DNA from 4 places in the Sporosarcina sp. QA0331 genome. Region 4 is predicted to be linked to each of the others. Evidence: riboswitches for the same ligand, from Rfam matches in the RefSeq annotation. Region 4 holds a riboswitch; each other region holds the start of a gene.
The links. A riboswitch is a leader RNA that binds a small molecule or an ion and turns the genes downstream of it on or off. The one in region 4 is predicted to bind S-adenosylmethionine.
Positions count from the first base shown of each region.

Region 1: it holds a riboswitch for S-adenosylmethionine, as region 4 does, so the genes downstream of both, AC0L13_RS18900 (bifunctional homocysteine S-methyltransferase/methylenetetrahydrofolate reductase) here and metK (methionine adenosyltransferase) in region 4, are expected to answer to the same signal.
Region 2: it holds a riboswitch for S-adenosylmethionine, as region 4 does, so the genes downstream of both, AC0L13_RS00865 (O-acetylhomoserine aminocarboxypropyltransferase/cysteine synthase family protein) here and metK (methionine adenosyltransferase) in region 4, are expected to answer to the same signal.
Region 3: it holds a riboswitch for S-adenosylmethionine, as region 4 does, so the genes downstream of both, AC0L13_RS01740 (methionine ABC transporter ATP-binding protein) here and metK (methionine adenosyltransferase) in region 4, are expected to answer to the same signal.

Region 1 is NZ_CM147850.1:3,702,293-3,710,320, reverse strand. Features, by position in the region: gene metH (methionine synthase) at 1-362, opposite strand, end outside; gene AC0L13_RS18900 (bifunctional homocysteine S-methyltransferase/methylenetetrahydrofolate reductase) at 355-2,202, opposite strand; SAM riboswitch class I at 2,316-2,422, opposite strand; gene AC0L13_RS18895 (histidine kinase) at 2,537-2,722, shown strand; gene AC0L13_RS18890 (biotin transporter BioY) at 2,858-3,454, shown strand; gene bioB (biotin synthase BioB) at 3,451-4,455, shown strand; gene AC0L13_RS18880 (hypothetical protein) at 4,494-5,198, opposite strand; gene AC0L13_RS18875 (hypothetical protein) at 5,341-7,017, shown strand; gene AC0L13_RS18870 (CtsR family transcriptional regulator) at 7,632-8,028, shown strand, end outside.
Region 2 is NZ_CM147850.1:153,146-161,173, reverse strand. Features, by position in the region: gene AC0L13_RS00870 (homoserine dehydrogenase) at 1-239, opposite strand, end outside; gene AC0L13_RS00865 (O-acetylhomoserine aminocarboxypropyltransferase/cysteine synthase family protein) at 295-1,590, opposite strand; SAM riboswitch class I at 1,712-1,827, opposite strand; gene AC0L13_RS00860 (hypothetical protein) at 2,000-2,173, shown strand; gene AC0L13_RS00855 (glycerol-3-phosphate acyltransferase) at 2,170-2,808, shown strand; gene AC0L13_RS00850 (sulfite exporter TauE/SafE family protein) at 2,838-3,611, opposite strand; gene AC0L13_RS00845 (sulfurtransferase TusA family protein) at 3,665-3,895, opposite strand; gene AC0L13_RS00840 (MBL fold metallo-hydrolase) at 3,925-5,052, opposite strand; gene AC0L13_RS00835 (sulfurtransferase TusA family protein) at 5,085-5,651, opposite strand; gene AC0L13_RS00830 (rhodanese-like domain-containing protein) at 5,701-5,997, opposite strand; gene AC0L13_RS00825 (DsrE/DsrF/DrsH-like family protein) at 6,014-6,493, opposite strand; gene AC0L13_RS00820 (metal-sensitive transcriptional regulator) at 6,574-6,837, opposite strand; gene AC0L13_RS00815 (DUF2187 family protein) at 7,080-7,310, shown strand; gene AC0L13_RS00810 (HD domain-containing protein) at 7,395-8,028, opposite strand, start outside.
Region 3 is NZ_CM147850.1:332,226-340,253, reverse strand. Features, by position in the region: gene AC0L13_RS01750 (serpin family protein) at 19-1,266, opposite strand; gene AC0L13_RS01745 (lysophospholipid acyltransferase family protein) at 1,348-1,905, opposite strand; SAM riboswitch class I at 2,237-2,342, shown strand; gene AC0L13_RS01740 (methionine ABC transporter ATP-binding protein) at 2,448-3,473, shown strand; gene AC0L13_RS01735 (methionine ABC transporter permease) at 3,463-4,125, shown strand; gene AC0L13_RS01730 (MetQ/NlpA family ABC transporter substrate-binding protein) at 4,176-5,036, shown strand; gene AC0L13_RS01725 (M20 family metallopeptidase) at 5,038-6,234, shown strand; gene AC0L13_RS01720 (acyl-CoA dehydrogenase family protein) at 6,412-7,602, opposite strand; gene AC0L13_RS01715 (saccharopine dehydrogenase family protein) at 7,631-8,028, opposite strand, start outside.
Region 4 is NZ_CM147850.1:2,556,239-2,564,266, forward strand. Features, by position in the region: gene AC0L13_RS12850 (ATP-dependent helicase) at 1-846, opposite strand, end outside; gene AC0L13_RS12855 (hypothetical protein) at 963-1,151, opposite strand; gene lepB (signal peptidase I) at 1,215-1,742, opposite strand; gene AC0L13_RS12865 (histidine phosphatase family protein) at 1,813-2,406, opposite strand; gene AC0L13_RS12870 (alpha/beta fold hydrolase) at 2,426-3,214, opposite strand; gene AC0L13_RS12875 (gamma carbonic anhydrase) at 3,296-3,808, shown strand; gene metK (methionine adenosyltransferase) at 4,117-5,319, opposite strand; SAM riboswitch class I at 5,506-5,623, opposite strand; gene pckA (phosphoenolpyruvate carboxykinase (ATP)) at 5,795-7,381, shown strand; gene AC0L13_RS12890 (MFS transporter) at 7,530-8,028, shown strand, end outside.

The DNA.
Region 1 (8,028 bases), 1.1 Mb from region 4:
GCACCGGCGACGAAACGCGGCCGCTCAGGTGTCGAGTAATCGGCTGCGCACTGTTTCGCGATTTCCACAGCCTTTTTGTTGATTTCAGAAGCGCGGTGACCGAGGCTGAATTCGTCCAGTACGAGGGGAGTGCCCCCAAATGTATTTGTACAGATGATATCTGCACCCGCCTCTAAATAGGCGCGGTGGATTTTATCAAGAATATCAGGGCGGAGGATGTTCAAGTATTCATTGCAGCCTTCGTATTCTTCGCCGCCGAAATCGTCCGCGGAAAGGTCTTCCGCTTGCAGCATCGTGCCCATCGCACCGTCTATGATGAGAATTCTGTTTTTCAGTTGTTGTTCGATTGGATGTTTAGGCATGGACGATATTCCTCTCCTTCTCCGCATCAAGCTGCTTTATATGATTGATCAGTTCCAATGACATGTCATAGCGGAGGAATGGCGTAATAATGTAGATGCCGTTGAATAGCTCGGCGGCAGTGTCGATCAGTTCCTTCGCGATATTGATGCCTTCCTGAGTCGCTTTTTCACGGTCATCCCCGCAAGCGGCCATCCTTTCGAGCACCTCTTCGGATAGCTTAATGCCAGGCACTTCATGGTGCAGGAATTCCGCATTCCTTATATTCGTAAGCGGCATGATGCCGATGAAAATCGGTGTATCCAAATGCTTCGTCGCTTCGTAAATGTCGACGATTTTCTCTTTTGTATAGACGGGCTGGGTAATGAAATAATCGGCCCCACATTCAATTTTCTTTTCAAGCCGCTGAACGGCACGGTCTAGAACACGGACATTCGGATTAAATGCAGCGGCGACCGAGAATTTCGCTTTTTTGCGAAGCGGCTTGCCTGTGAAGGAAATTCCTTCGTTCAATTGTTTAATAAGCTGCAACAGCTCCATGCTTGATACATCATAGACGCTTGTAGCGCCTGGGAAGTCGCCAACCTTCGTCGGGTCGCCAGTAACAGCAAGGATGTCATGGATTCCTAGTGCATCAAGCCCCATCAAATGAGATTGCAAACCGATCAAGTTATGGTCGCGACACGTCAAGTGGACAAGCGGCCGTACGTGATGCTCATGCTTCAAAATTGAGCCCATCGCCATGTTGCTAATGCGAGGGGAGGCAAGGGAATTGTCCGCCATTGTGACGGCATCTACACCGGCTGCATATAATTTATTCGCTCCTTCGAAGTACTGCTCGGTTTCCAAATGGCGAGGGGTGTCGAGCTCTACGATGACCGTTCGCTCTGTCTTCGCTTTTATGTGAAGCGGTTCGTGTTTTGCAGGCTCCGCTTCCCGGATGACGATTGGCTTTTGTGGCGTGACGGTCTTTTCCGTTATCGGCGGCAATCCCGCCAATTGCTTTTTCGCAGCTGCAATATGTTTCGGCGTAGTTCCGCAGCATCCGCCGATGAGACGTACACCCTCTTCACGAAGAAACGTTGCTGCACGACCGAAATAGTCTGCTTCAGACGCGTAGACGATCCGGCCTTCCTCGACGTCGAGCAAGCTTGCATTCGGGGCTGCTGATAAGAATGCCCGCTCTGGAATTGTCACTTTTTCAAAAGCTTGAATCGTATGGTACGGGCCTAGCCGGCAATTAACGCCGACAATATCTGCACCTATTGATTCCAATTGGTGAAGGGCATCATTCAGATTCATCCCATTTTGCAAGATGCCGGGCTCATCCATTGCCACTTGTGCAATGAGTGGAATATCCGTCAGCTTTCGCAATTCAGTGACGACGGCCGATAGCTCTTCAAAATCATAATATGTTTCCAACAACAGTCCGTCGGGATCGCCGGAAAGCAAAACATCTGCCTGTTCGCGCATCATCGTCAACACTTCGGCGATAGAAGCGTCGCTTTTCCGGATGCCGCGCAGTCCTCCGATTGTCCCGAGCACATATTGATTGCCAGGAGTTGCTGCACGCTTTGCAATCTGAATCGCTGCCTCGTTGAATTCCTTCACTCGGTGCTCTAAACCGTAGCGGGCGAGCTTAAGGGAATTGGCGCCATATGTATTCGTCTGAATCACATCCGCCCCCGCGTCGATATACTCTCGATGGATCTTCTCAATGATTTCCGGCTTTTCAACGTTCAATTCCTCATAACTAAAGTCAATGCCATATGAATAAAGCAGCGTCCCCATTGCGCCATCTGCCACTAGTACATAATCTTTCAACCGATCAAGCAATCTCATCAGAATCATCCTCTCTTCAACTCTGCATATTCTTATACAAAAAATTTCGACAGCAATGAAAAATAAAAAAGCCTTCGCTAAAAAAGAAGGCTTTACAAGTGAAATCTCGCTCCTTCTCATCTGTCAGGCCGAAATGAACCCGCTGGAATTAGCACCTGACCGAAAACGGCTGGTTGCTGAAGCTTCGACGGGCCAGTCCCTCAGCTTCTCTTGATAAGAATTTGATATGCAGTTGTTTGAATAATTTAAAACATCATATCGTTAAATGTCTGCTACGTCAATAGGTGAATTGTGATAGAATAGGCGTATGAACAAAAAGTAGAAGGTGAATTCGTTGAGGATCTTCAAATTTTCCATTCCGATTGCACTCCTTGTCGCTGGAATTTCATGGTGGATGCTCCATAAGGATCATCAAGAAGTGCCGGGGATGTCAAGAGTGTGGATTACGGTAGGTGCAGCTATCTTAAGCGGCTTGATTGCCCATTTTTTATTTCCGAAAAGTGAAGACAAGAAGCGTTAATACAGAAATCGATAGCGACTCATGCTGTCGGTTTTTTTATTTATTTGATTTAGGTTAACTTAATTGAAAATGAAGTTGACACATTTTGAGTTAACTTATATTCTATAGTAGATAACTCAAATTACGAGGTGGATTATGACAACAGCTTCAGTGAAAACGAAAAGCGGGATGAGTGCGCTCAGTCTCGTCTACTGTGGGATGTTTGCGGCATTGATGATGATCGGGGCAAATATTACTACGTTCGTCCCATTTCTAGTAATTGGTGGGGTGCCGATCACTTTACAAACATTTTTCGCCGTGTTGGCGGGACTTCTGCTCGGTAGCCGGCTTGGGGCAACTGCGATGACGGTCTATATGATCGTCGGCTTGGCGGGGGCGCCTATTTTTTCAAAATTCCAAGGCGGGTTCGGCTTCATTCTAGTACCGACCTTTGGCTTCGTCGTCTCGTTCATATTCGTTGCGTATATTGCGGGGAAAATTGTTGAGAGGAACGGAAGTTTGCAGAGCTATGTCATTGCCGCTTTGGTTGGTATGAGTGTGAATTATCTGTTCGGAACGAATTGGATGTATGCCGCTTATAAACTTTGGGCTGCGGCGCCTGACGCCTTCACCTATAAGGTGGCTTGGATCTGGATGGTACCGCCGTTGCCGAAAGACATACTTCTGGCGATTTTAGCTGGGATTTTCGGCCACCGGATGTATAAGGTGTTGAAAGTGAGGCGTACGCGTTGACGAACTATGAGGAGTTGGCAGACCGTGTTCTTGCAGGTGATGTCTTATCAAACGTAGAAGCACGTACAATTCTGGATAGCCCGGACGATGAGCTGCTTCCATTGCTGCATGCGTCCTATAAAATTCGAAAGCGTTATTTCGGGAATAAAGTGAAACTCAACATGATCATTAACACCAAATCCGGCTTATGCCCGGAAAACTGTGGATATTGTGCACAGTCGATCGTATCAAAAGCACCAATTGAAAAATACGCAATGATGAAGCAGGAAGAAATTGTGGCGGGTGCAGAACGGGCGGTGTCCTTGAATGCGGGTACGTATTGTATCGTTGCAAGCGGGAGGGGACCGGTCAACCGGGAGCTTGAAATCGTCATTGATTCCGTCAAGGAAATTAAGGCGAAGCATAGCAATATGACTGTATGCGCTTGTTTGGGCATCTTGAAACCTGAACAGGCAAAACGTTTGAAAGAAGCTGGCGTCGATAGGTATAACCACAACATCAATACATCTGCCGCGCATCATAAAAGCATAACGACGTCTCACACGTATGACGACCGTGTGAATACGGTGGAACTGGCGAAGGAAGCAGGGATCTCGCCTTGTTCAGGCGTGATTATCGGCATGCGGGAGACGAAGGAAGACGTTATCGCGATGGCGCGCAGCTTGCATGCGATGGATGCCGATTCGATTCCTGTGAACTTCTTACATGCGGTGGATGGGACGCCCCTCGAAGGAACGAATGAGCTGACGCCGCGCTATTGCTTAAAAGTGCTTTGCTTGTTCCGCTTTATGAATCCGACTAAGGAAATCAGGATTTCGGGTGGACGTGAAGTGAATTTGCGCTCACTTCAGCCATTCGGCCTCTATCCTGCAAATTCAATATTTGTTGGAGACTATTTGACGACGGCCGGTCAGGAAAGTGACCGGGACCGGCAAATGCTCGAGGACCTTGGATTTGAAATCGACATGGCGCCGTTGGTGAAACAACCGGTTACGAATTGATTATATTAGTAAAGGGCGATCCTTCAAGTTGATGAGTCTCAACTTGGTGGGTTGCCCTTTTTCATTGATGGCGGCTGCCATAAAGAAAAGTCCTCTTGCTGCATGAAATACTCCTTCACCGAAATCGAACCGTCAAAAGGTATTGCTTCAATCGTTTCGAGCATGTCGTCAAACTGAGCTTCTGTTACTGTGGAAATGTTTCTGTTCGTTATTCGTGCAGGAAGTTGATGTTCCTTAATCGTTTTAACCCATTCTTCCAGCGATGGCTCACTGATGATGACCGTCTCGGAATATTTCATATTCCCATTTTCCTCTCGATATCGATAAAGAAGACGTGCTCCGATATAATCGTTTTTCCTTCCTTTGAACCCGGGATTCGTCCATAGGCCGATAAGCAGATCGGTTATTTGGTCGTAGCGGAAAGTGATGGATTTCGTTTCGCCGGTCCACTCATTGGCGAAATAAAGTGTGTAGCCATCTCGTTCCTCCACCTTTGTGAACGTTGTCGGCCCTTTTTGCCGGGGCAGCTTTAGAAGTTGAATGCATATCCATCCGATGAATAGGGAAATGCCGCCGAGCAGGGCTGCCAGTAGCCACTCTCCATCCAAAAATGTATCTACGGCCAAGTATAATAGAACGATGCCAAACGCTCCGAAGCCGATAAGGGCTAGATAATAATAAACTTTTTTAGCTGCTGACATTTTGCCTGGCAGCTTATCGGTGCTAAAAACATTCGTCTGCATAATAACTCAACTCCTTTCTCTCATATCTTGTACGGAAGTTCGGGGCGGTAGGATTCAAAAACTTGGTCAAAAAGATGAATCGTTTCGCTGCTTCATCCGTATAGTTAGGGGAGATTAATTTTTAATAGAAAAGAGTGTTCACATGATAAATTTACTGCTATTTTCAATTGTCGTCGGTATCGTTTCCGCGATGGTGATCGTGCCGTTCACGTCGGTTTCTAAAGAAGGGAAGCCAGCCTTTAATCGAATTGGTGCATTGTCAGCAACCGTAGTGCTCATGGCGGTTCTCACATTCGCCCTTTATTACGTCACGAATCTGGATAGGAATTGGACGTCGTTGTGGGCGTTATTCCTTGTCGTAACTGTAGCGGGAGTCGTGCTTGCAACTGGGAAGGAACGAAGCGCCAAAATTGTCCTGTTATTGGCTGCGTTAGCGGGAAGTGCGTTCATCCTTAGTGCGCCGCTATTCAATGCAAATCAAAAATATAAAGCGGTCGAAATGGATCAACAAGTGGAAATTAAGGCGTTTGATGAAACGAAGACGCCTGCAAGTGTACCACCAAAATTTGCTCGAAATAAAATGAAGAAAGCATTCGGCCAAGTGCCGAATACGAGTTATTATGAGCTTGGCAACTTGCAGATTCAAAAAGTGGATGGAAAGTTTGTCTATATCGCGCCTGTCGAGTTTTCGGGATTCTTCAAATGGATGAATGGGAAGACGACACCTGGCTACTTCACGATGAGCGCGACCGATTCGGCAGACAATCCGAAGTTCGTGAAAACAGAAATGGCTTATACACCTTCATCGTACTTCCACAAACAAGTGGAGCGACATATGCGGATGGCGGTGCCGGATCTCATCTTTTATGGTGATGTGCAGCTTGAAATTGATGATGATGGAAAACCACATTATATACGTTCCTATGGGGAATTCATTACAGCGAGAAACGGTTTTGATGTCCAAGGGGTCGTCATGGTAGATCCGGGTACGGGTGAAGTGAGCCAATATCCGCTTTCGAACGTCCCTGAATTTATCGATGGGGCGGTTTCACCCGAAGCGGTCAGCTTGCAAAACAGCTACTTCGGAAAATACGTCCACGGATTCTGGAATTCAGTCGTCGGGAAGAAGGATGTGAAGCTGCCTTCAGATGAAGGGACGGAGTCGAATGTCAGTCCGGTGTTCGATGAAAATGGCCATATGTATTATTTCACTGATTTCACAAGCCCGAAAGAAGGCGTCGACTCGATGCTTGGCTATGCATTGACGGATGGCCGCACGGGCGAAGCGACTTACTATACCGGTAATCTGGAAGAGTCGTATATGGACTCGCAAGGTACGCTTCAAATTATCGAAAAGAAATTTATCGAGAAGAAATGGACCGGAGAAATGCCGGTGCTCTATAACTTTTACGGGGAAGCGAGCTGGTTGACGCCGGTTCTTGACTCAAACGGCTTCCTGCAAAATTACTTCATCGTTTCGGCAGCAAACCCAGAAATCTCCGTATACGCCAATTCACCGAATGAAGCATTGAGGCTTTACAAAACAGCCTTGCAACGGGGCGGAAGCACAGTCGACGGCAACTCGAACGCCGAGGAAGGAAAAGCGTCTGTCAACGTCGTTAGGGTCTATAAGGAACGCGCTGGCGACGCCACAATTGTGTCGATCCTTGCCGACGACGGACAGAACTATATCGTTTCCACAGAATCTGTTCCATTGGCAATCTACATTCAGGAAGGAGACCACCTTGCCATCACCTATTACGAAACGGGCGAGCTCTTCCTGCCGGTTAAGGAACTAAAAAACGCTACGATTGAATAAAAAAGGCAGCTTCCGAAATATCGGAGGCTGCCTTTATACGTTTATGAGCGATTACGCCGAATTATGAGCCGTTCGTAGCGTTTATGCGCGTCTACTTCGGGTTATGGACTTTTACAACGTTTTATGGACATTTCTAGCGATTTATGAACTTTTACGACGGATTATGAGCTTTTCTGGCAATTTATTATTGGGAAAGGGTGTAAGGAGTTTGTTCAAAAGGGCAGACTGCACCTATGCGAAAATAACAGCCGTTTGCCTCAACTGTTACGGACCACCCTTTCGAACAGAACCCACGAAGAGGAAGAAGAGGTCAGACAAAATCCTCAACTACCTTATTACCCTATTTTTTAAACCTTAAACATTAACAGCTGACAAATTTACTAGCTGTTAATTGAAGCGAAAGGCGGCGACTCCTGCGAAAGCCGTTACGAAGAACGGCTTTTTCGAGTAAAAGCGTAGCATTACGAGCAGGGACGCCCGCGTCCGCCTGAAGCGAAAATCAACTTTTTCTGTTAATTTGCATATAAATTGCACGCAAGATGTATTTTCATGTACAATTAAGTCAAAGATAGTCAAAGTCAATGGCTTAGCACCGAGAGAAAAGAGGTGACATCATGCGAAACATTTCTGACATTATTGAAGGGTATTTAAAGGCGATTATCGAAAAAGAAGATAGCGGGACTGTGGAAATCAAACGGAGTGAAGTCGCGGAAAAATTTCAATGCGTACCTTCGCAAATCAATTATGTCATCAACACCCGCTTCACCGTCGAACGCGGATACGCAGTCGAATCAAAGCGCGGAGGCGGTGGATACATCCGGATTTATCGCGTCCAGACGAATTCGCATAAGGAATTACTTGAACATATTTTAGAAGGAATACAACATGGCGCGACATATGCAATGGCTGAAGGAATCATCTACAGGCTGTTGAACGAAGAAGTCATTTCGGAGAGGGAGTCTAGGCTCATTTTAGCTGCGGTGGACCGGACGACGCTCTACTACCCACTAC
Region 2 (8,028 bases), 1.8 Mb from region 4:
ACAATTGCTTCGAAGATAACATCGATTTCGGGATTATTCCATATTTCCTGAATGTCGTCGGTGAATTTCGCTCCTTGAATCGGCTTGCGTCTTTTCGCCTTGTCTTTCACAAGGATGGATACGACATCAACTGTGAAACCAGTGCTCTCTTTAATCTCCTCCCGCTTCTCCTGCAGGATTCTATACACACCTTCACCGACCGTACCAAAACCGAGTATGGCCACTTTAATTGACGGCATTATACCACCCTTCCTTCCTAACTTTGCTTTGTCATTTTAAATCAAAGTCGCTCTATTATCGGACTTCGACAGGCGCAGCTTTCTCAATCGCCTGCTGCAAGTCTGCAATCGTATCTTCCGTAGACTCAAGTCCGACAGACAGACGGATCAATTCTTCTGGCGTTCCCGTCTTTTTCAAGTCCTCAGCAGACAATTGCTGATGTGTCGTCGATGCAGGATGGATGATAAGTGATTTTGCATCCCCTACATTCGCTACGTGTGACCACAACGTAATATTGTCGATCACTTTGCGTCCTGCTTCACGTCCACCTTTAATACCGAAGACGATGATGGAGCCGAAGCCATTTTTCAAGTATTTCTTAGCATTTTCATACGTCGGATGGTCTTCCAATCCTGCGTATGTTACCCACTCTACAGATGGATGCGATTTTAGGAACTCAGCCACTTTAACGGCATTTTCGTTATGACGAGTAACACGCAAATGAAGCGTCTCTAGCCCTTGTAGGAAGTTGAAAGCACTATCCGGATCTAGGCAAGGCCCGAAGTCGCGCAGTAATTGGACGCGAAGCTTTGTCGCAAATGCAGCTGCCGCAGTGTCAATACCGTATCGAAGTCCGTTGTACGTTGTATCAGGCTCTGTAAAGCCAGGGAATTTCCCTCTCGTCCAGTCGAATTTCCCCGCGTCTACAACGACGCCGCCGATTGTTGTTCCATGGCCGCCGATCCATTTCGTCGCGGAATGAATGACAACGTCCGCCCCGAACTCGATTGGATTCGATCCGTATGGGGATGCAAATGTGTTATCGATGATGAACGGGATTTCATTCTCATGCGCAATGTTTGCGACCGCTTCGATATCGAGCACTTGAAGGCTCGGGTTCCCGATTGTTTCAGCGAATATCGCTTTTGTTTTGTCCGTGATTGCAGCACGGAAGTTTTCAGGGTTTTCTGCATCGACGAATTTTACATTGATGCCGTAGCGAGGAAGCGTGACGGCGAATAGATTATACGTTCCACCGTATAGGTTGCCCGCCGCGACGATCTCGTCCCCAACTCCAGCAATGTTCAAAATGGAAAAGGCGATAGCGGCCATACCGGAAGAAAGAGCGACAGCGGCTGTTCCACCTTCTAAAAGTGCAACTCTTTCTTCAAAGACAGCAACAGTCGGATTCGTGATTCTTGTGTAAATATTGCCTGCTTCTTGCAAGCCGAATAAGTTTTGGGCATGTTCAGTATCGCGGAAAACAAATGCAGTAGTACGGTGGATCGGCACAGCGCGTGAACCTGTAATAGGATCCGGCTTTTGGCCTCCGTGTAAAAGAAGAGTTTCTGGTTGAAGTTGGTTTGTCATTTTTATTACCTCCAGTGGATTTTTTTAAGATGAAAAGGCAATGCGGAGGCGTTGGGGGTTTTTGGAATAAAAAAAATAACCCCTTTCGCTAAGAGAAGGGTTACGCTTTCGCTTATTCCTCCTCTTATCTTTCAGACCGTTTGCACGAATCTGTAGGAAGTAGCACCTTTGCAAGTTCGTCACTTGCCGGTTGCCGGGCATCGCAGGGCCTAGTCCCTCCGCCGCTCTTGATAAGAGTTTGGGTATTCAGTTTTTCATCTTGTTGAACAGTATAGGAGACTCTTTTTGAAAAGTCAAGAGGTGAATTTATTTTTTTCTGAAACTTCCGCTTTATCTCTGATGTTATAATAGTTTTAGTAATTGGACTGACGGCGCAGGTGTGCTTGCATCGGACGTGGAACCTGCCTCTTTGGTCGCGTGGACACTTGCTTTGGACACGGAAGCACCCTCTTTGGACGCGCAGACACTCACTTTGGACGCGGGAGGGCCTTCTTTGGACGTGCAGCTACTTGCTTTGGACGCGATTCAACAGGCTTTGGACGTTGGTGCATATGAATATATTAATTTTGGAGGATTTATATGACGTTATGGATTTTGGGCATAGTCATTTGTGGTTATTTAGTCGGCTGCTTGCACGGTTCGACAGTTGCACATTGGATTTCTGGGGTTAATTTAAAAGAGACTGGTGTGAAAAATGCTGGGGCGTCGAATGCGATGATTGTTCTCGGGAAACGGTATGGCGCTCTTGTTGCATTAATTGATATCGGCAAAGGCGTTCTCGCGGTCATTGCGGTAAGATTGCTAGCAGGACATTTCGGACTGCCTGTAGAATCTATCATATTGTTATTATTTGTTGTCGGCGCAGCCGTTATATTCGGCCATAATTTTCCGTTCTATATGAAGTTCAACGGTGGTAAAGGAACGGCTACCGTAATCGGTGTACTTTTCGCCATCGATTGGCGATTCGGGCTTGCCGGGCTTGCTTTATTCATACTGGTTGCCCTTCTCACCGACATTCTTGTCATCGGCGTCTTCATGCTCTATATTACTCTCTTCGTCATGGCCGTTTGGCTCGATGGTTATTGGCCGATACTGATTGCCGTGTTGCTTTCCTTAATGGCGATCTGGAAGCATATCGAAAACTTCAAGCGAATTCGAAAAGGGACTGAACCACGGATTCGTGCATCATTCAAGAAAAAACAGAAGCACTCGGAATGAGGCTTCTGTTTTTTCTTATGCTATCCTTATCAAAAATCCAACCAAATCTTCACAGCCGTCCCTAAAATCAACACCGCCAATATACCCTGCAATATTTTCGTATTCATCTTCTGTCCCGCCTTTGCCCCTAGTGGAGCAGCAAGGATACTCGCTACAATCATGATGGCGGCTGGTCCGTAAAGAACTTGGTCAGTCACGATCTTCCCTACCGTCGAACCGATCGATGAGATGAATGTGATAGCAAGTGACGTTGCAATTGTCATGCGTGTCGGGATTTTCAAAACGACGAGCATGATCGGAACTAGAATAAAAGCACCTGCAGCTCCGACAATCCCAGCAGCAATGCCGACGATGAAAGCAAGTACGGCTGCAAGCCATTTATTGAAAACGACTTGATCCGCCGGAATATCATCCAGTCCTTTTTTCGGAATGAACATCATGACGGCCGCAATCGTTGCCAAAATGCCATACACGAGATTGATGCTTCCTTCTGATATCAAATTGGAACCATACCCTCCGATAAAGCTTCCGACTAAAATCGCACTTCCCATATAAATGATCAATGTCTTGTTAAGATATCCGCCTTTCCGGTACGCCCACACTCCGGATATTGTCGCGAAGAACACTTGGATTGCACTGATTCCTGACACTTCGTGTGCAGAGAATGCGGCAATTCCGAGCAATGGCGGAATGTATAATAGCATCGGATATTTGATAATTGATCCACCGATTCCGACCATGCCGGAAACGAAGGACCCTATAAATCCAATGAGAAAAATGGTAACGAGAAATGTCAAATCCATAAAATCACTCTCCTTAATTAGGAAAAGGGTATCTGTTTAGATACCCCCACCCTTTATTCAGCTTTCTTAATCCAGAACATGAAGACGCCTGCTTCTTCTTTTTGGTCAATCATTTCATGGCCGCTTGATTTTGCCCATGCTGTCAAATCAGCAACCGAACCTTTGTCAGTCGCTTGAATTTCTATAATTTCTCCTACTTCCAATTCCTTAATTGCCTTTCTTGTTCGTACAACCGGCATTGGGCATGCCAACCCTTTTGCGTCTAATACTTTTTTTACGTCCATTTGGTCATCTTCTCCTTATAATTAATTTGTCACCGTACCGCGCAACGGTTCGGTCCAATTTCCATTTCACGCTGTGTTTCCTCATTTGGCGCAATTTTACCCATGTTCATTTGACGGATTTCTTGGTATGCGTTCGGTTGAGGAGGCAAGTTTCCCGTCACCAATTGCCTGAATTCCTGTTCATCCTTAATATTCAAACCGTGGTTAACCTCAAATAGCTTCCCTAACTTTTCGGAGACACTTCCGTCGTCATTCAATTCTTCGATAATCATGAAGTGCGCCGGAAGAACGAGAAGATCCTTCGCTAACTCGCGGTAGCGGCTATACAAAGTCTCCCGCAAATCACCGACCCAATCTTCCGCCAATCCCGCAAGGTCAGGTCTCCCGATTGAATCAATGAATAAAATGTCTCCTGTCAATAAATAAGCGTCATCGACAATAAACGAAGTGGAGCCGATTGTATGGCCCGGTGAATAGAGCGCCTGAATATCGATTTTCGATGTCCCTACAGTTATGACACGGCCATCTTCTAACGGTTCGTATGCAAACGTTACTTCTTTCGCGTCTTTCGGCGGGAGCCAGTATGTTCCATTCACGGCTTCGGCAATTTTACGCCCGCCGGAAATATGATCAGCGTGCAAATGTGTATCGAGTACGTTCGTAATTTTCACGTCCAATTGTTTCGCGAAATCAAGGAAGACATCCGTCATTCTTGTCGCATCTACAATGACCGCTTCACCGTTTGACATGATCATGTAAGAAAGGCAACCTTTTCCGATGCGCACGAATTGATAAATCGAGCCGCCATCCTTCAAGTCACCTATTTTCACCGGCTCCAAATGCTCGCTCCACGCCTTCATGCCTCCTTGTAAATAGGAAACATCACGTCCCTCTTCAGCAAGCATTTCCGCGACGAAAACTGAAGAGCCTTCCTTTGCACAGATGACGATAATATCTTGATCGGTCGGGATTTGTGGAAGAATTTCTTCTACACCGTCCAATAGATCGAAATATGGGACATTCAAGTATTGAATGTTATCCCCTTCAATTTTCCAATCTGCGAATGCATCTTCATTACGGACATCCAAAATGAAGAAGTTCTCTTTATTGATCACCTTTTTTGCGACTTCCGCAGCCGTCATTGGTGTTACTGTCATACTTATCTCCTCCTATCTAGCAAAGTTCGTTATTAAATAGATTTTTCTATGGGACCGTTCCATCCACTCATGCCGGGTACAACATTTTTTACGTTCTTGAATCCTGCTACAGCAAGTTTTTGTGCAGCCATGTCGCTCCGATTGCCTGATCGGCAAACAATGTAGATAGAAGCTTCTTTATCTAATTCGTTAAAAGATTTTTCAATATCACCAAGAGGCAGCGACTGCGCTCCTGAAATATGGCCGAAAGCGAATTCCGCAGCTTCACGGACATCCAATAAAACAATCTCCTCTCGGTTCGAAAGTGCGGTTTCCAATTCTTCATTGGAAACGACATGAGGATAGCTCATTTCCTCTTTTTCCCCTCCTTCGGATTTTCGTAAATAATGGGTAAGCACTCCATCTTCTTCCGTTGTGCCTAAAAATTGATGTCCTGAACTTCCCGCCCAAGCTTTGAGGTCGGCGGAAGAACCTTTATCGGTTGCCTGAACCTCAAGGACACTACCGAGTTCCAACTCTTTCATTGCTTTTCTCGTCTTGACGACTGGCATTGGGCACGCCAAGCCTTTCGCATCGATTATGTGATCTGCTTTTATCATTTTCCGTCTCTCCAAGTACCCGCAGGGGTATATTTTTCTTTATAAAAAATTACTTAGTAGGGCCTTCCCAAGCCAACATACCGCCAGTCATATTTATGACTTGGTATCCGTAACTTTCCAAGAACTTCGTTGCCTGCCCGCTGCGTCCGCCAGAGCGACAAACCATAATATATTCCTTCGCTTTATCCAATTCGTTCATGCGGAACTCCAACAACCCTAAAGGGATATTGATCGCGCCAGGAATTTTACCTTCAGCTACTTCGTCGACTTCACGGACATCGATAATGTTCAGCGGTTGCCCAGCAGATAATTTTGTTTCGATTTCTTTTGCTGTCACTTCATTCATGTTGTTTCCTCCTAATTTAGATAAATAAATTCACACTGCCATCTTGTGCATCAGCTAAATAAGCAGCTACCCCTGCATAGTCAATCCCATCTAGCAATTCGTCTTGATGAAGACCTAACAAATCCATCGTCATCGTACAAGCGACAAGTTTAATATCCTGTTCTTGCGCTAGTTCAATCAATTGGGGAAGCGTCATCGCATTATGTTTTTCGATGACGTGCTTAATCATTTTTGGTCCCATTCCAGCCATATTCATTTTCGAGATGCCCATCTTATTAGCACCACGAGGCATCATTTTCCCAAACATCTTTTCAAGGAACCCTTTCTTCACGGGAACATGCTCTTCTTTCCGGAGTGTATTCAATCCCCAGAACGTATGGAAGATTGTCACTTCATGATCGTAAGCCGCCGCTCCATTTGCAATAATATAAGCAGCCATTGCTTTATCGTAGTCTCCACTGAATAAAACAATGGTTGTTTTTTTCGTTTCCGACAATCCTATCTTCCTTTCAAAATTATTATACACTACCCTACCCCGTAAGGTATAATGAATGCTAATAAGAAAAGAGTCAACAGTTAGCGACTCTTTACCAAAAGATCTACAGCTTCTTTTATAATCTCCTCTTGAGACATCGAATTAGTTTCATCAACGTTCTGCATACAAGAAATGATATTTGAGCTGACAATAACACCGATTGTACGGTCAATCGCCGAACGGGAAGCAGACAATTGTGTAACGACTTCTTTGCAGTCTTTTCCTTCTTCGATCATCCGTAAAATCCCTTTTATCTGACCTTCGATTCGTTTTAATCGATTTACGATTTTATCATCATATTCCAATTGTGCTCAACTCCTTTCTCGTTGATTACAAAACTGATTGTATACCCCTCCAGGTATAATGTCAAGCAACTATTCTTCTTGGATTCAGGATTCTGCAAAGTACGACAATTTATGATATAATAATAATAGACAACTTGATAGAGATCGTTTTCAACTAGTTGTTTTCCATCATGATTCGATTGCTTAGGGCATGCCCAAGCAATTTTTTTCATTAAGAATTATGATGAGAATGAACAGTAGGAGTGATCAGATTGGCTTTTCCACGCAGTGAAAAACCTGTTTCAGATTTTGTCGCAGCTCGTCATATCGATGAGGAAATCTCGTTCGTTCGCAATGATCATGAGGTGAACGGAACAATCCAAAAAATCCTAGAGAACTCAGTCATCGTTAAGATTTCAGAGGAAGATGCAGACCGAATCGGTGTCGCATCCAATCTCACCGTTGTTTCCCACAAGAACTACTCCGTAGTCTAATTTCATATGGGAAAAGGGCATTTCCACGTGGGAATGCCTTTTTCTTGTGCATTCTTTAGAACCGATGACTTTTATGTATGTCTTTCAACTGTTACATTCTTTAATGATCCGCATTGCGATGCCCGATAACTCCCCATGTTCAGTGAAACGTTCGCTGAGCATATCCGTCAGAATATGGTCGAGGAAGTATTTTACGCAGTTCATATTTTGAAATATCAGTATTGTTCTTAATGCTTCTTCATATATCTCTATAAACAATGGCTCTGGATTACCTTTTTGAATTTCACCAAATGCTTCATAAAGCAAATCAATTTTATCAGCAACAGATAAAATGCGCCCCTCCAATGTCTCATCTTTACCTTCCTTAAATCGCTCCAAATAAATGCCTTGAAACTCAGATGGAAGTTCCTTTTCTACAAACTTTCTTGTCATTTCTTCTTCTACTTCACTGAAAAGTTGCTTCAACTCTTTCGAAGCATATTTTACAGGTGTCTTTATATCTCCCGTAAAAAGTTCAGCGTAGTCATGGTTCAATGCCTTTTCATATAGGATTCTCCAATCCACTTTCTGTCCAACCTTTTCTTCGACCGTTCCAAGAAATTGAGCAATTTTCGTCACCTTAAATGAATGGCTGGCGACGGAATGGTGCTGATATTTGAACTTTCCTGGGCAACGGATAATTTGTTCTAAATCAGATAAGCTTTTAAAATATTGATGT
Region 3 (8,028 bases), 1.9 Mb from region 4:
TTTCACAATTGAATTTTTCTACATTTCAGGATTCGCGACAACGCCCATGAACAAAACAACTCCTGTTTCATCATCGGTAATCGCAAAGAAAAACGGTCGGTTCACATCCATGACGAATGGGTCGTCTACAGGCGCAGAAGTAGTGTCCACTTGAATACCTGTCACAGCAGCTGCTTCGGTTCCTTCTTCATTCACATCGATATATGTTTTTTGTTTAACTTTGCTAATGAACAGCGAAGCATCACCTTCAACCATCTTGCTAAAATCTGCATTACCAGAGAATGCGCTTACCATGCCGAGGGCTTCCAGTGCATCATTTAGTTCCGTTTCATACGACATTTTGAACTTCGGAAGAAGAATCGTTCCACGCGTGCTATTCATCCCCGATTGAATTTCTTCCCATTTACCATTTGTTAAAGTACTTTGAAATACATCTAAACCAACGCCTTCATTCGGCAAGATGACTGTCATGCTCATTTCGCCATCCGCATACGGCAGTTGAATGGCTTGGAATTCACTGTTCGCCATGTACAATAACTTCTCCTGCAACTTCATGAAAGATACTTCTTTATCAGTTCCGTCATTGAGATAGAACGCTTTATCATTAGTCTCTTTTTTATCAAATGGATATGTCCAATCTCCTTTGAAATAAATGGCGTTCAACAGCATCGCAACTAGATTATCATCCAACGGTTCATCGACCATTTTGTCGATTTTGCCATTTGTCGCTTTTTTCACCCAGTCATTGATTTGTTTTGGCGAATCATTGCTCGTAATGTCAATTTCCATGATTTTCGCGTTGAAATAATCCTTTGATTGATTAGCAAATCCGTCTTGAAACTTATATTGGTCGTTTAGCCAAATGGAGTTGGCGACTTGAAGTTGAATGGCGTCGTTGTCTTTATTCAGCATCGTCATAAAGGAGGCATTTGCTTTATTCAGGTCTATCGGGTCTATCCCTTCCATTTGTAAAGCTTTCGAGATTTCTTCCTTCGTCACTCCGTCCGCGCCGTTATAAACCATCGCCAGCGCCATCATTAGACTCGTCGGAGAAATGAACAGATTACCGTCATCATCCGCTTCGATTTCTTTTAGTAACTTGAAGCCCAATTCGTTGTTCGGTTCAACGATTGTTTCATAATCCATTTCTCCAAATTCAACTCCTTCAGCAATTTGAAGACTGCTTTGATTAGTACTTGTTCCACAGCCCGTCATAGGCAGCAATAGGATCATTCCAATAAGTGAAGCGGTAAATTTCCTTTTCAAATGAATCACCGTCCTTGTAAACGTAGACTTCATCGGGATGGAAAAGGTTACAAGAAACATGCCTGCTTCTATATTTTCAAGCTAATTGATTTCCCTTTCTAATTTCTCCGTATATGTACTGATTTCTTCTTTGCCCGCTTTCTCGACAAAGAAATGATCGCCAATTGTGATTGTCGCTTTTCGGCATTTCCAAATGTCTTTCAAATTCGCTGGCCCTTTATATGTGACCGGAACAATCGGGACTCTTGCCAGACCAGCTATGGTGACGGCTCCGCGCTTTGCTGGGGCACCCTCTGCTGTCCTTGTTCCACTTGGAAATATCCCAACAATTTCTCCGGACTTCAGTAATTTTATAGGCTTTTTAATACTACTAGGTGACGGGTTTTCACGGTCAATTGGAAAAGCTTTAATGTTCGTTAAGAAAGCAGCAACTATTTTTATTCTAAAGAGTTCCTTCTTTGCCATGAAGTGAATCGGTCGAGGCAATGAAATACCGAGCGCGATAATTTCCAACCATCCTCGATGTGCACACGTAATTACGTATCCCCCATTTTCAGGTAGTTTGTGTATATTCTTTAATTCGATTTTGATAATGATGAAAAAGATGAACTTTGCCAATGCGGCTGTTAATTTATACATGTTGCCCTCCCGTTATCATCAACATTTAGTACCTGGTACTAATTATAAACTAACTACATTATTTTACAACTAACCAGGCACTTATCCCGCTTGTATGATCGAAAAAATCCACGTTTACCTTCAAAATTGACAGGTACTTTTTGCGGTTAAATGCAACAAATTTAATTGAATATAAACCGTCATCGTACCAAGAAGAACGGAACTTCATCCTTCCTCCACTTATAATAATTAGACTTATTTATATATTTAATCTTCAACAAAACTAATAAACTTAGTTGACATTATTTTTAATCGTGGTAAAGTTGTAAGCAATTCAAATTTCATACAAAATTTCTTATCAAGAGAGATTGAGGGACAGGCCCTATGACATCTCGGCAACGGTTTTTTTAAACTACGTGCCAATTCCTGCAAACAGTTTTCTGTTTGGAAGATAAGAAGAGAGAAGCTTTTTCATATTCTACAAATTTAGTAGAAACGCCTTCTTTTTTCATATCTTCTTATAGATATGGAAAAAGAAGGCGTTTTTATTTGGAGGGGATTTTATGATTACATTCGAAAATGTATCGAAAACATTTGTTGTCGGAAACAGGAAAGTCGAAGCAGTCAAAAAGGTGACATTTGACGTTGAGGAAGGCGATATTTTTGGCATTATCGGATTCAGCGGGGCCGGAAAGAGCACATTGATCCGACTTGTCAACGGCCTGGAACGTCCGACTGAAGGGAAAATTCTTATCAAAAAAACTCCCTTGCATGAACTGAAGCCTAAACAGCTTCGGGGAGTGCGCAGAAAGATCGGAATGGTATTTCAAAACTTCAATCTCTTTTCTTCCCGCACTGTGGAACAAAATGTCGAATACCCTTTGAAACTATCAAAGGTACCTAAAGCAGAACGGAACGCAAAAGTGAAACAACTTCTTCAATTCGTAGGTCTTGCGGATAAAGCGAAAAGTTATCCCGAGCAATTATCAGGAGGGCAAAAACAGCGTGTCGGCATTGCCCGCGCACTTGCAACAGACCCGGAAATTCTGCTATGCGACGAAGCGACGTCCGCACTTGACCCGAACACGACGCGTGATATTTTGAATCTATTGCAAAAAGTGAATCGGGAATTAGGGATTACAATCCTGCTGATCACACACGAAATGCAGGTTATCCAATCTGTCTGCAACCGTGTTGCCGTAATGGAGACGGGGATAGTTATTGAACAAGGCGAAGTGTTCGAAACATTTACCAATCCTCAGCATGCAACGACAAAAGAATTCATAGCCGCCACTGAACAAAGCTTGCCCTCCCCTCAACTGCTTAATGAATGGCGGGCAAAAGGCGGAACCACTTTGTACCGCATCATTTTCAAAGGGGAACGGGCAAGCGACCCTATTTTATCAACAGTTACTCGAAAGCATCAAATTGATTTCAATATCATTTACGGTTCTATCCGGGAACTGCAGCAACAGTTTTTTGGCAATCTAGTCGTTTCATTCGAAGGAAAAAATGATGCAGTGACAGCTTGTATCCAGGAATTGAAAGATATCGTGGACATTGAGGAGGTGAATACAAATGAAAGTTAATTGGGAGACGTTTTGGATTCGTATTGTAGAGGCGACCGGTGAAACGATTACGATGGTTTTAGGAACTTTGGTTTTTAGTTCAATTATCGGGATGGCATTAGGCATTCTTCTGTTTACCACAAGAGAAGGAAATATACTTGAAAATCGGTTCATTTCAGGTTTACTAAATTTCTTTATTAACATCATTCGTCCGATTCCTTTCATCATTTTGCTTTTCGTTCTTTCACCTGTTACACGCGAAGTGATTGGAACGACGATCGGGACGGCGGCTGCCATTTTCCCAATGACGATTGCTGCATCGTTCGTTGTCGCAAGAGTCGTCGAAAACAACTTGATCAGTATCGATCCGGGTGTCATCGAAGCTGCTGAAGCAATGGGAGCAAGTCCGCGCCAAATCATTTTCACAGTATTGATCCCTGAAGCGCTTGGACCACTCATCCTTGGATTGACTTTCGTTACGGTCGGTTTGATCGACTTTTCAGCTGTTGCAGGGACAGTTGGCGGTGGCGGATTGGGCCACGTTGCGATGACGCATGGCTACCAACGATTCGACAGTTCAGTCATGTTTGTTACGGTCGTTATTCTGATTATTCTTGTTCAGTTTGCGCAATGGATCGGAAACTTCTTATCTAAGAAAGTGATGCGCCGTTAACAAATTCAAATTGAAACATTTTTAAATAAAAAACAATTGGAGGATTCACTATGAAAAACATTATTAAATCACTTGGAATTCTTTTACTGCTATCCATTCTTGCTGCCTGCGGTAATAATGGATCTGCTAACGATGATGTTGTAGTAATTGGTGTTACTGGAGCAGACGGTGAGCAGTGGAATGTGCTAAAAGAGTTGGCGAAAGAAGAAGGCATTACAATTGAGTTGAAAGAATTCGCGGACTACACATTACCGAACAATGCGCTTGCCAATGGCGACATCGATTTGAATTCATTCCAGCATATCGCATTTTTAAGTCAATTTGCTGAAGAGAACAATGTTGATATCGTACCGATTGGTTCAACTGTTATCGCTCCGCTCGGCATTTATTCCGATAAGCTTGACGATATTTCCGACATAAAAGAAGGCGACAAAATTGCGGTTCCCGATGACCCTTCTAATTTAGGACGTGCTTTACGATTATTGGAAACTGCAGGCCTCATCAAATTAAAAGAAGGCACTGGACTTTTCGGAGATACAACATCCATAGAAGAGAACCCTAAAAACTTGGAAATCATCCCTATGGTTGCGCAACAGACGCCCCGTGTACTACAAGATGTTGCAGCATCCCTTATCAACAACGGGATCGCTGGACAGGCCGGGTTCAATCCTATTGAGGATCCAATCTTTTTGGAAGATGGCGACAGTGAAAACGCCTTACCTTATGTGAATGTCTTTGCAGCACGTGCGGAGGATGCACAAAACGAGACGTATTTAAAAATCATCGAGCTTTACCAGTCTGAACAAGTGAAGAAAGCAATTGAAGAAGAAACGAATGGCGGCTCAATTTTATTGAACATACCGCAAGATCAGCTAATCGATACATTCGAACAATTGAAGGGGGAAGAGTAAATTGACGACGACAACCAATCAAATCCATTCATTTTTAACGGAAAATCGTGCACGCTTTGTTGAAACGAGCCTATCGATCCACGCCAACCCTGAAATCGGAAATGAAGAGTATTTTGCCTGTGAGCAATTAACGACTTTGCTTCGCTCCGAAGGGTTCGAAGTGGAAACAAATGTTGCAGGTCACGAAACCGCGTTTTACGCACAGTTCTCAAGTTCGAAACCAGGTCCGACAATTGCTTATTTGGCAGAATACGATGCCCTGCCAGGAATCGGCCATGCTTGCGGACATAATATTATTGGAACGACGAGTGTCGCCGCTGCGATTGCACTTTCCAAAGAACTTGAATCTACTGGCGGAAAAGTGGTCGTCCTAGGAACTCCTGCAGAAGAAGGCGGTCCAAACGGCAGTGCCAAAGGAAGTTTCGTCCGCCACGGTTATTTAAGTGATGTAGACGTTGCATTAATGGCCCATCCTTCCGGAAAAACAGGCGTAACGTCAAACTCGTTAGCTGTCGATCCATTGGATTTCCATTTTTACGGCAAGCCAGCCCATGCTTCAGGTGCACCCGAGCATGGCATTAACGCACTTGACGCAGTCATATTACTCTTCAACGGTATTAATGCACTTCGTCAACAATTCCCGCAAGATATCCGTGTGCACGGCATCATTACACATGGCGGCGAAGCGCCGAACATAATTCCCGAATATGCTTCAGCACGGTTTTTCATTCGCGCGTCCACTTGGAAACGGACAGAAGAAATCGCGGCAAAAATACGGAATATTGCAGAAGGTGCCGCACTTTCTACTGGCGCTACTGTCAAAATCGAACGCTTTCAAAATGAAGTGAAAGATTTCGTCATTACAGACGCACTTGATCAAGCAGTGAAAAACAACCTCGAATCTCTTGGGGAAATCGTCTATACTGAAAAAAGAAAAGGTCTTGGATCGACAGATGCAGGAAATATCAGTTATGAAGTGCCTACTGCCCATCCTTATATTAAAATTGGTGATGATGATTTGATCGGACATACTGTACCGTTCCGCGAAGCAGCCAAATCTGATCGCGGTATGGAAGCGCTCCTGATCGGCGCAGAAGCGCTTGCAAAAACAGGGCTTGACTTACTGACAGACGCAGCACTTTTAAGCGAAGTTAAAGTAAGTCACGCGCAAGCATTGGAAGCAAAATCACATCAGTAAACATAGCAAACCGGACAACACTTTCCATTCGTGTATTGTCCGGTTTTTTAATGCATATATACCCCATGTAAAATAGAGCAGAATAAAAAGAACAAAAACGTAGAAAGGCTTCCTCCTTGAAGTCTTTCAGCAAACGCAACCTCTCAAAGGAATATATTAGCCAGTCTCATTTACAATTCATTCAAACGGCCATTCCGGCAGCATATGGCTTAACTTTTTATCCTCACGGTAGCCTAATACATATTCCGCTTGCATGATCGTATGGATTTCACGTGTTCCTTCGTAGATGACCGGCGCTTTCGAGTTACGCAGGAAGCGTGCGACCGGATATTCATCCGAATAGCCGTACGCGCCATGGATTTGGAAAGCGTCGTCCGCTGCTTTATTGGCAAAATCACATGCTTGCCATTTAGCGAGGGACGTTTCGCGTGTGTTACGCAGTCCTTTATTCTTCAACTCGCCTGCACGATAAACAAGGAGGCGGCTCATTTGGTAGCCTGCTTCCATATTAGCGAGCATTTGCTGGACGAGCTGGTGCTTGCCGATCGGCTTGCCGAATGTTTCGCGCTCGTGGCAATACTTCACGCTTTCCTCGATGCAGCCCATAATCAATCCGACTGCGCCTGCCGCCACTGTGAAGCGTCCGTTATCGAGTGCGGACATCGCGATTTTGAACCCTTCGCCTTCCTCGCCTAACAAGTTTTCTGCAGGGATGCGCATATCTTCGAAAAATAATTCGCCCGTATTGCCCGCACGGATACCGTATTTCCCTTTGATCGCTTTCGATGAAAAACCTGGTGTCGTGCGCTCGACGATGAATGCGCTAATGCCGTGATGCTTCTTTGATTTATCCGTGTATGCGAAGACGAGGAAATGGTCTGCAACGTCGCAAAGAGAAATCCAAGTCTTTTGCCCGTTGATGACGTATTCATCCCCATCGCGCACTGCGGTCGTCGCCATCGCTGCAACGTCGGAGCCCGCGCCAGGTTCCGTTAGCCCAAATGCACCGATTTTTTCACCTTTCGCTTGTGGGACCAAATATTTCTGCTTCTGCTCTTCGGTTCCCCATTGCATGAGCGTCATGGAATTCAAGCCGATATGGACGGAAACCGCCGTCCGGAATGCCGTATCCCCGCGTTCCAGCTCTTCGCAAAGGATCGCGAGAGAGTTATAATCCATCCCGCTGCCCCCATATTGTTCAGGAACACAGACACCCATGAACCCTAAGTCCGCGAGCTTTTTCCAAATGGCCGGATCGAATCCGCCCTCCGCATCCCATCGCTGGATATGCGGCATGATCTCCTCATCTACGAATTGACGTGCCGTCTTGCGCAGCATTTGTTGTTCTTCTGTGAACATAAAATCCACTTCCCCAACCCCTTTCCCTTACTAGCTATTACACATGAGCTTCCTGTGTTTTCACTGTTTCTCCAATGACAACTCCGCGCTTTTTCATCTCTTCGATATATTGTTCTCCTGGGACGATTTCTTCCGGTGGATGAACGCCGCGTTTCGTAATTGTCCCGTTGCCAATCATTTGGGCGACGATCGAGATTGTGTTCGCTGTTGCACGGGCCATCGCCGTTTCATTCACCGACAGATCCTTTTTCGTCACTAAGTTATATTCATACGTCGCTGGCATTCCGTGCGCTTCGCCGCTCACAATGACTCGAAGAAGGACGGCATCAGACTTGTCGCCCAATCGTAATTGCGGGGAAAGCTGTTCACGCATGACATCACGGACCTTCACTTGCTTATCGCCTACTGTTACTTTATTGTCGCGCGACAATAAGC
Region 4 (8,028 bases):
TTGCTTGAAGTTCAGTAAATAGGCAGGATCAGCTCCGCGCCACGTATAAATTGATTGATCATCATCCGCTACGACACATAGATTACCATGATGCGCAACGAGATGCTCGACAATCCGATGCTGAACAAGAGAAGTGTCCTGGCTTTCGTCTGTCAATACATAGTCATACCGGGAGCGGAATAACTCAGCAAGTTGTTCATCGACTCGTAATGCCTGTTCTGCAATGGACAGCATGTCATCAAAATCGAGCAGAAGATGCCCTTGCGTTTTCGATTTGATTTGTTCATAGCCAAGCGCAATGGTACCTGCCTTGTCGAACGGAGCTTGAACTTGTTCCCATTCGTTGAAATGGATCATCCTGTTTTTCAGAAAACTGATAAATGTCGACAGCGATGTCAATTCATCTTCTGTGCCGTCTTCCCGAAGAGTTTCTTTATAGAGCCGTTTCAGCAACGACATTTTAGTAAGAGGTTGTTTCTGATTCCCACCGCCTTCGATCAATTCAAATGTAACTCCTGTCTTTTGCAAATAGGTGCGGGTAATTGTAAATGCGAGGCTATGAATCGTCGAAAAATCGACTGGAGGATGCTGTGGGAAAAAACGTTTGAAACGTTCTGTCATATCGCGCGCTGATGCTCGACTGAATGTGATTGCTTTTATGCGTTTCGGATTCGCATTCTTCTCCTCGATCAAATAGCCGATCCGCATAATCATTGTTGTCGTTTTCCCCGATCCGGGACATGCTAATAACAACAACGGACCTTCCGTTTGCTTAACAGCGTTTTTCTGAACATCGTTCAATTGTATATGTAGTTCATTCTTTTTCCTTATAAAAAAATCAGTCATTGCATTGGTGCTCCTTCTTCTTACGATGTTCTTAATTTACCATACGAACGCGCATTTTGTAGACTTTACGTCCATGAAAAAGAAACAACCTCTGCAATTTACGCAGAGGTTGTCGATTAAAAGCCGCCTGACTCAAGCCTATCGTTTTGAATGTCCACTTTTTTCTTCTTGCTGCCTTGATACGCAGTGGAGGCGACTTCGTTCGTATGCCGCTGTTCGTCGGTATACTCGGTTCCCGCCAGTTGGGCCCTGTTCGTATTATCTTTATTGTTGTTGCTCTCTTTGTTTTTATGTTCTTTAGACAATTCAATCGCTCCTTCTTCGGTAGTCTGTATAGGAATACCCTTTTAAAGGAGAGTTAATCCCAGTTATTTAGGGACACCGATTGAATTGAGAGGATAAAACCTGAAACCAACCTTTCCAACGACTGAGTCTTCATCGATACAACCGATTGCTCGGCTATCCGTACTGTTCCTCCGATTATCGCCCAACACGAAAAGCTGTCCTTCAGGCACTGTAACTTCAAAGTCCTCCGTCAACTTTTGATCTTTGAATAGTTGTTCCTTATTTGCTTGGATATAGTCCTCTTCATACTCTTTCCCGTTAATGAAAAGCCTGTCATCTTTCATGACAACTGTATCCCCCGGCAAACCGATCACTCGTTTAATATAATCTTCTGTCGATCCAGGCGCATGGAAAACTACCAGATCGAAATGATCAAGTTTATGGATTTTTGAAATGATGACTCGGTTTTCCGATTCGAATGTCGGTTCCATGGATTGACCGGAAACGATGACTGGTGAGAATAGAAAGTGTCTAATGACAAACACGAGCACGCAAGCAACGGCGATCGCTTTAATCCATGAAAAGATTTCAGAAGTTGTTTCTTTTTTCATTTAGAAGCCCCCGATCTTACAATTTGTATAGTATATAGTATAAACTAGTTAACGTATGAATGGTTCACTTTCAAAGAACTTGCTGCAAATGCGCTGTGCAATTGAACAGACGGCAAAGATTTTTATCTTCGTTCAGCTCGACAATTGTCACTGATGTGTTATCGAGGCTTTTTTCATAAACGGTTTCAGTAACGAGCTCATTCAACATCCGCTTAATGAAGCTACCATGGCTGACGACTAACACTTTTTTACCGGCATGCTTCTTTTTGATTGCATCAATTGATTCCAACCCGCGGGAAACGATGGACTCTTGTGATTCAAATCCCATGTCGAGCTGTCTCCAATCTTCCCCCCACTTCTCGATGCGCTCCGCCTCAGTCGTCCCTTCTACCAAACCGCCGCCAATTTCACGCAAGCGTGCATCTTCCGCAAGTTCTACACCCGGCATTTTCTCAGCAATAATTTCCGCTGTCTTCTTTGCCCTTAGTAGATGGCTTGTATAAATAACATCCCACTGCTCCTTGGACAATCTATCCGCCACACGCTCCGCCATTTCAATCCCTTCTTCATCCAACGGGACATCTGAACTGCCTTGCGCTCTTCCTTCCTTATTCCACGCTGTTACACCATGCCTAACAAACCCGATAATCGTCAAAACGACCATTCCCCCTTGCAGTTTTACTTTAAACAATATAGCCGAGCGAACGAAGCACGTTGTTCATGAATGATTCAATGTACAAATACACTTCTTCCCGCTCTGGCTCTTGATAAAGATCATGATAAAGCCTTTTCCATTCCTTGTATTGAAATTCGGAAAGATTTTGGCTCAACAGCCATCTTTTCGCGAATGAAACATCTGTAATCTTATCTTGTTCCCCTGTATGGATAAGAACCGGTGTGTCAAAAATGCTTTCTTCATGACTTGTAACGGATTTCATCAATGCAAGCAACTCGCGATACCAAGATGCGACGACTGCTGAACTATAGTCCCGATCATTTTGAAACTCTATGTACATATCATAGTTTCGCGTCAGTAATTCAATTGTAATGTCATGGTTCAATTTCATTGAACTTGAAAGTTTCGTCAGCACTCCTGAGAACTTGGATGGCTGATGTTTTATGGAGAGCCAAGGGGAACTGAAAATAAAGCCTGCGCATTCCGGTTTCTCACGTTGCAGAATATGCATGACAAGTGTAGCGCCAAGGCCATGTCCCAGTACGAATAATGGCAAATTATCCTGCAGTGCAATATCGATCATTTTTCTTACATGTTCCACATACGATTCGAATGGTTCGTCATGGAGCCTTCTCCCGCTTTCAGAACCATGACCTGGCAAATCGGTTGTAACGACATGGAATCCTCCGTTCCGAAGCTTTTGGATGAGCCACGCATAGCGCCGATGATGTTCGTAAGCATTATGGACAATCGCAATTACTGCTTTCGGCTGCCCTTCTGCTTCCCATTTCCACATGGCACTCACCTCCCCTTTATGTTAATGAAAGTTTTATGATACGATAAATTATACATGATTTTTAGAAAAGGAGAGACGTTCATGATTTATCCTTACAACGGAAAGTCACCACAAATCGACCCATCCGTCTACGTTGCGGAGTATGCAACGATCACTGGCGATGTGACGATCGGGGCAAACAGTTCCATTTGGTTCAATACGGTCATCCGAGGAGATGTCGCCCCGACGATTATCGGCGAGCGAGTGAGCATCCAAGATTTAAGCTGCCTTCATCAGAGTCCAGGCAATACATTGCTCATCGAAGACGATGTTACGGTCGGCCATAAAGCTCTTTTACATAGTTGTATTGTCCGCAAAGGTGCACTCATCGGTATGGGATCAATCATTTTGGACGGAGCCGAAATCGGCGAAGGAGCTTTCATCGGTGCAGGCAGCCTCGTCCCGCCCGGTAAGAAAATACCGCCTGGCTGTTTGGCTTTCGGCTCCCCTGCAAAAGTCGTCCGCGAATTGAATGATGAAGATCGAGCGGAGATGAAACGTGTTTTGAACAGCTATGTTGAAAAAGGCAGGATTTATAAAGAGATGCAAAAATGAAAGGGTGCTGTCCAATTGGGCAGCATCTTTATTTATTTGAAACGAGTAATATGATAATGCCTGCAACTATGATCAAAGCAACAAAGCCAACTAATAGGAACAACCATAAACTAATAGCCATTATAGAATCCCATCCTCACTTTTTATTACTATTATAAACGCTATGACTCTCGTTAGGTTCCTTCATCTGTTAAACAATGTCGCTTTGAGAAATTAATGATTCTTAGATTCCTTACTCTGTTGGCTAAACAAAAATCAGCAGTACTCATCGAGTATCCGATGAAGTGCTGCTGATTTCATTATAGATATTAAAGAGTCAATCCAGCTTTCACTATCAAATCTTCCGCTTTGTCCGTCTGCTCCCAAGGGAGTTCCACATCGGTACGTCCAAAATGGCCATATGCCGCTGTTTGTTTGTAAATCGGACGGCGAAGGTCAAGCATTTTAATAATACCGGCAGGGCGTAGATCGAATAGTTCGCGCACGATTTCCGCTAGCTTGCTTTCCTCGAGTTTGCCTGTTCCGAACGTATCAATTGAAATTGAAACAGGTTTTGCAACACCGATTGCATAAGCCAATTGAACTTCACAACGATCTGCAAGTCCTGCAGCAACGATATTTTTCGCTACGTAGCGCGCAGCATATGATGCTGAACGGTCCACTTTCGTCGCATCTTTACCGGAGAATGCTCCGCCACCGTGACGCGCGTAGCCGCCATATGTGTCAACGATGATCTTCCGACCTGTCAAGCCTGCATCCCCTTGTGGTCCGCCGATGACGAAACGGCCAGATGGGTTGATGAAGTATTTTGTTTCTTCATCTAACAACTCTGCTGGCACAACTGGGTAAATGACATGTTCTTTAATGTCTTGTTGAATTTGTTCAAGTGTAATATCAGGATGATGTTGAGTCGAAATGACAATCGTATCTATTCTTACAGGACGGTTGTTCTCATCATACTCTACTGTCACTTGTGTTTTTCCATCGGGGCGCAAATACTCAAGAGTTTCATCTTTTCTCACTTGCGCAAGTCTGCGTGAAAGCTTATGGGATAAGCTGATCGGCATCGGCATAAGCTCAGGTGTTTCATTGCAAGCATATCCGAACATTAGCCCTTGGTCTCCTGCTCCGATCGCTTCGAGCTCTTCATCCGTCATTGTCCCTTCACGTGCTTCAAGGGCCTGATCGACACTTGCCGCGATGTCAGGAGATTGTTCATCGATGGACGTCAATACGGATGACGTCTCCCAGTCGAATCCGAACTTAGCGCGTGTATAGCCAATTTCCTTCACTGTGTCCCGTACGACTTTCGGTATGTCTACATAAGTTGTTGTCGTAATTTCTCCGATGACCAAAACGAGTCCTGTCGTAATTGTCGTTTCACAGGCTACACGTGCATTCGGATCTTCCTCTAAGATGGCATCCAAAATGGCGTCAGAAATCTGATCGCACATTTTATCCGGATGGCCTTCAGTTACCGATTCTGAAGTGAACAATCGGCGATTTGTCATTGTCATTTCCTCCTTAAAAGCTTGCAAATATTGATACGGTACTCTAATTGTCCCAGTAAGTTCAGCGCCTAGAGAGTCGACGTCAACATACACAAGGATTAAGGGCTTAATTCATTCAATAAAAAAGCCCTTCGCTCACGTAAATATACATGAGGAAAGGCATAATTTCAAAAGCAGCACCTTTCACTCTTATCGTCCAAGGAATTCACCTTGCTCCAGGTTTGGCACCTTCTCGCGGCCAAAATGGTCCACGCAGGTTGCCGGGCTTCATAGGGCCTGTCCCTCCGCCAGCTCGGGATAAGAGTATCCGTTCAATAAATAATCCTACGAAAAAGTTTGTACTTTGTCAAACATTTTTATGCATATTTGCTTGAGTTTTGAATTAGTATAGATTATTATTCTAAATGTGTTATACTATTTACGAAATGTGATGAAACCCACCAACTGGGATTACATGCAAAGGACGGTACTTAAAATGATTTCAGCTAAAATTGAAAACGGATTACACGAGTTACTTTCAGGCAACAACGTAAACATACAGCCTTCAGTGGCGGAACTGGTTGAAAAAGCAACTTCCCGTGGAGAAGCGAAACTTTCTGCAGATGGCGCACTTACTGCGGAGACAGGAAAGTATACTGGCCGTTCTCCTGAGGATAAGTATATTGTCGAAGAAGAATCTTCAAAAGACAAAATCGACTGGGGCAAAGTGAACCGCCCGATTTCACCTGAAATCTTTGATTCATTATATAAGAAAGTCCTAAATCATTTAAAAGCTAAAGAAGAGCTATTCGTATTCAAAGGATTTGCTGGGGCAGATAAAGCATCTCAGCTGTCCATCCAAGTCATCAATGAATTCGCATGGCAAAACTTATTCGTAAACAATCTTTTCATTCGCCCTACTGAGGAAGAATTGAAAACGCATGAAGCTCAATTCACGGTTATCGCTGCTCCGACATTTAAAGCAGATCCGGCAGTAGACGGAACGAAATCCGAAACCTTCATCATTGTATCACTTGAGAAGCGTATTGTGTTGATTGGCGGTACGGAATATGCGGGAGAAATGAAAAAATCTATTTTCTCCGTTATGAACTACTTGCTCCCAGAGCGCGGAATCCTATCCATGCACTGCTCTGCAAACGTTGGCGAAGAAGGAGATGTCGCTTTATTCTTCGGTCTTTCCGGAACAGGAAAAACGACGCTTTCCGCAGATGCTAACCGCAAGTTAATTGGTGATGATGAGCATGGCTGGTCCGCAAACGGTGTATTCAACATCGAAGGCGGATGCTACGCGAAAACGATTAATCTCTCACAAGAGAAAGAACCTGAAATTTACGGAGCGATCCGTTTCGGTTCGGTCTTGGAAAACGTCGTCTTGGATGAAAAGACACGCAAGCCGGATTACGACGATAATTCATTGACTGAAAATACACGTGCAGCGTACCCGATCCATAATATCGAAAACATCGTGATGCCATCTGTTGCGGGACATCCGAAAGCAATTGTCTTCTTAACAGCGGATGCATTCGGCGTATTGCCTCCAATCTCCAAATTAACGAAGGAACAAGCGATGTATCACTTCCTAAGCGGCTTCACTTCGAAGCTAGCAGGAACTGAGCGCGGCGTCACTTCACCGGAAGCGACATTCTCTACATGCTTTGGTGCCCCTTTCCTCCCATTGCCTGCAACGGTCTACGCAGAAATGCTAGGGAAGAAAATCGACGAACATGATGCACAAGTCTTCCTTGTCAACACAGGATGGACTGGTGGAGTTTACGGCGTAGGTCATCGTATGTCTTTGAAACATACACGTACAATGGTCCGTGCAGCAATCGCTGGCGAATTGAACGATGTGGAATACGAAGAGAATGCAATTTTCGGCCTTGCTATGCCAAAAGCAATTGACGGTGTACCGACTGAAGTATTGAACCCTCGTAACGCTTGGAGCGATCCAGCGGCTTATGATCAAAAAGCGAAAGAGTTGGCGGACCTTTTCCGTGAGAACTTCAAGAAATTCGGTCATGTTTCTGAAGAAATCACTCAAAAAGGCGGACCAAACGCATAATACAATAAAAGAAGATCCTGGTGCAAATTGCATCAGGATCTTTTTATTATTTTGCAAATAGTATCTCTCCCCTCATAAGTATCTGCATGCATAGAATCAGTCCGCCTGCAAACAATGAACTGAGGACTTACAAAAAGGAGAGCTAAATATGACAACTGCTTATAAAGGTACGAATAAATTAATAACAGGAATCGTATTTGGAGTCCTGACGTTTTGGTTGTTCGCCCAAGCAATGGTGAACGTCGTTCCAGCAGTACAAACTGATTTAGGTGTCTCTTCAGGGACATTGAACATTGCCATTAGTTTAACTGCACTTTTCTCGGGTATTTTTATTGTAGCAGCAGGTGGGCTTGCCGATAAATTCGGACGAAAGAAACTAACAAATATCGGTCTCATTCTAAGCATTATCGGCTCACTTTGCTTAGTGTTAACAAACGGCTCACTACTACTCATTATCGGCCGGATCATTCAAGGATTATCAGCCGCATGTATTATGCCTTCAACAATCGCTTTAGTGAAAGACTATTTTGAAGGGGCAGAACGACAACGTGCGCTCAGTTATTGGTCGATTGGTTCTTGGGGAGGTTCAGGTGTCTGTTCCTTATTAGGCGGTGCGATCGCAACATATATGGGATGGAAATGGATTT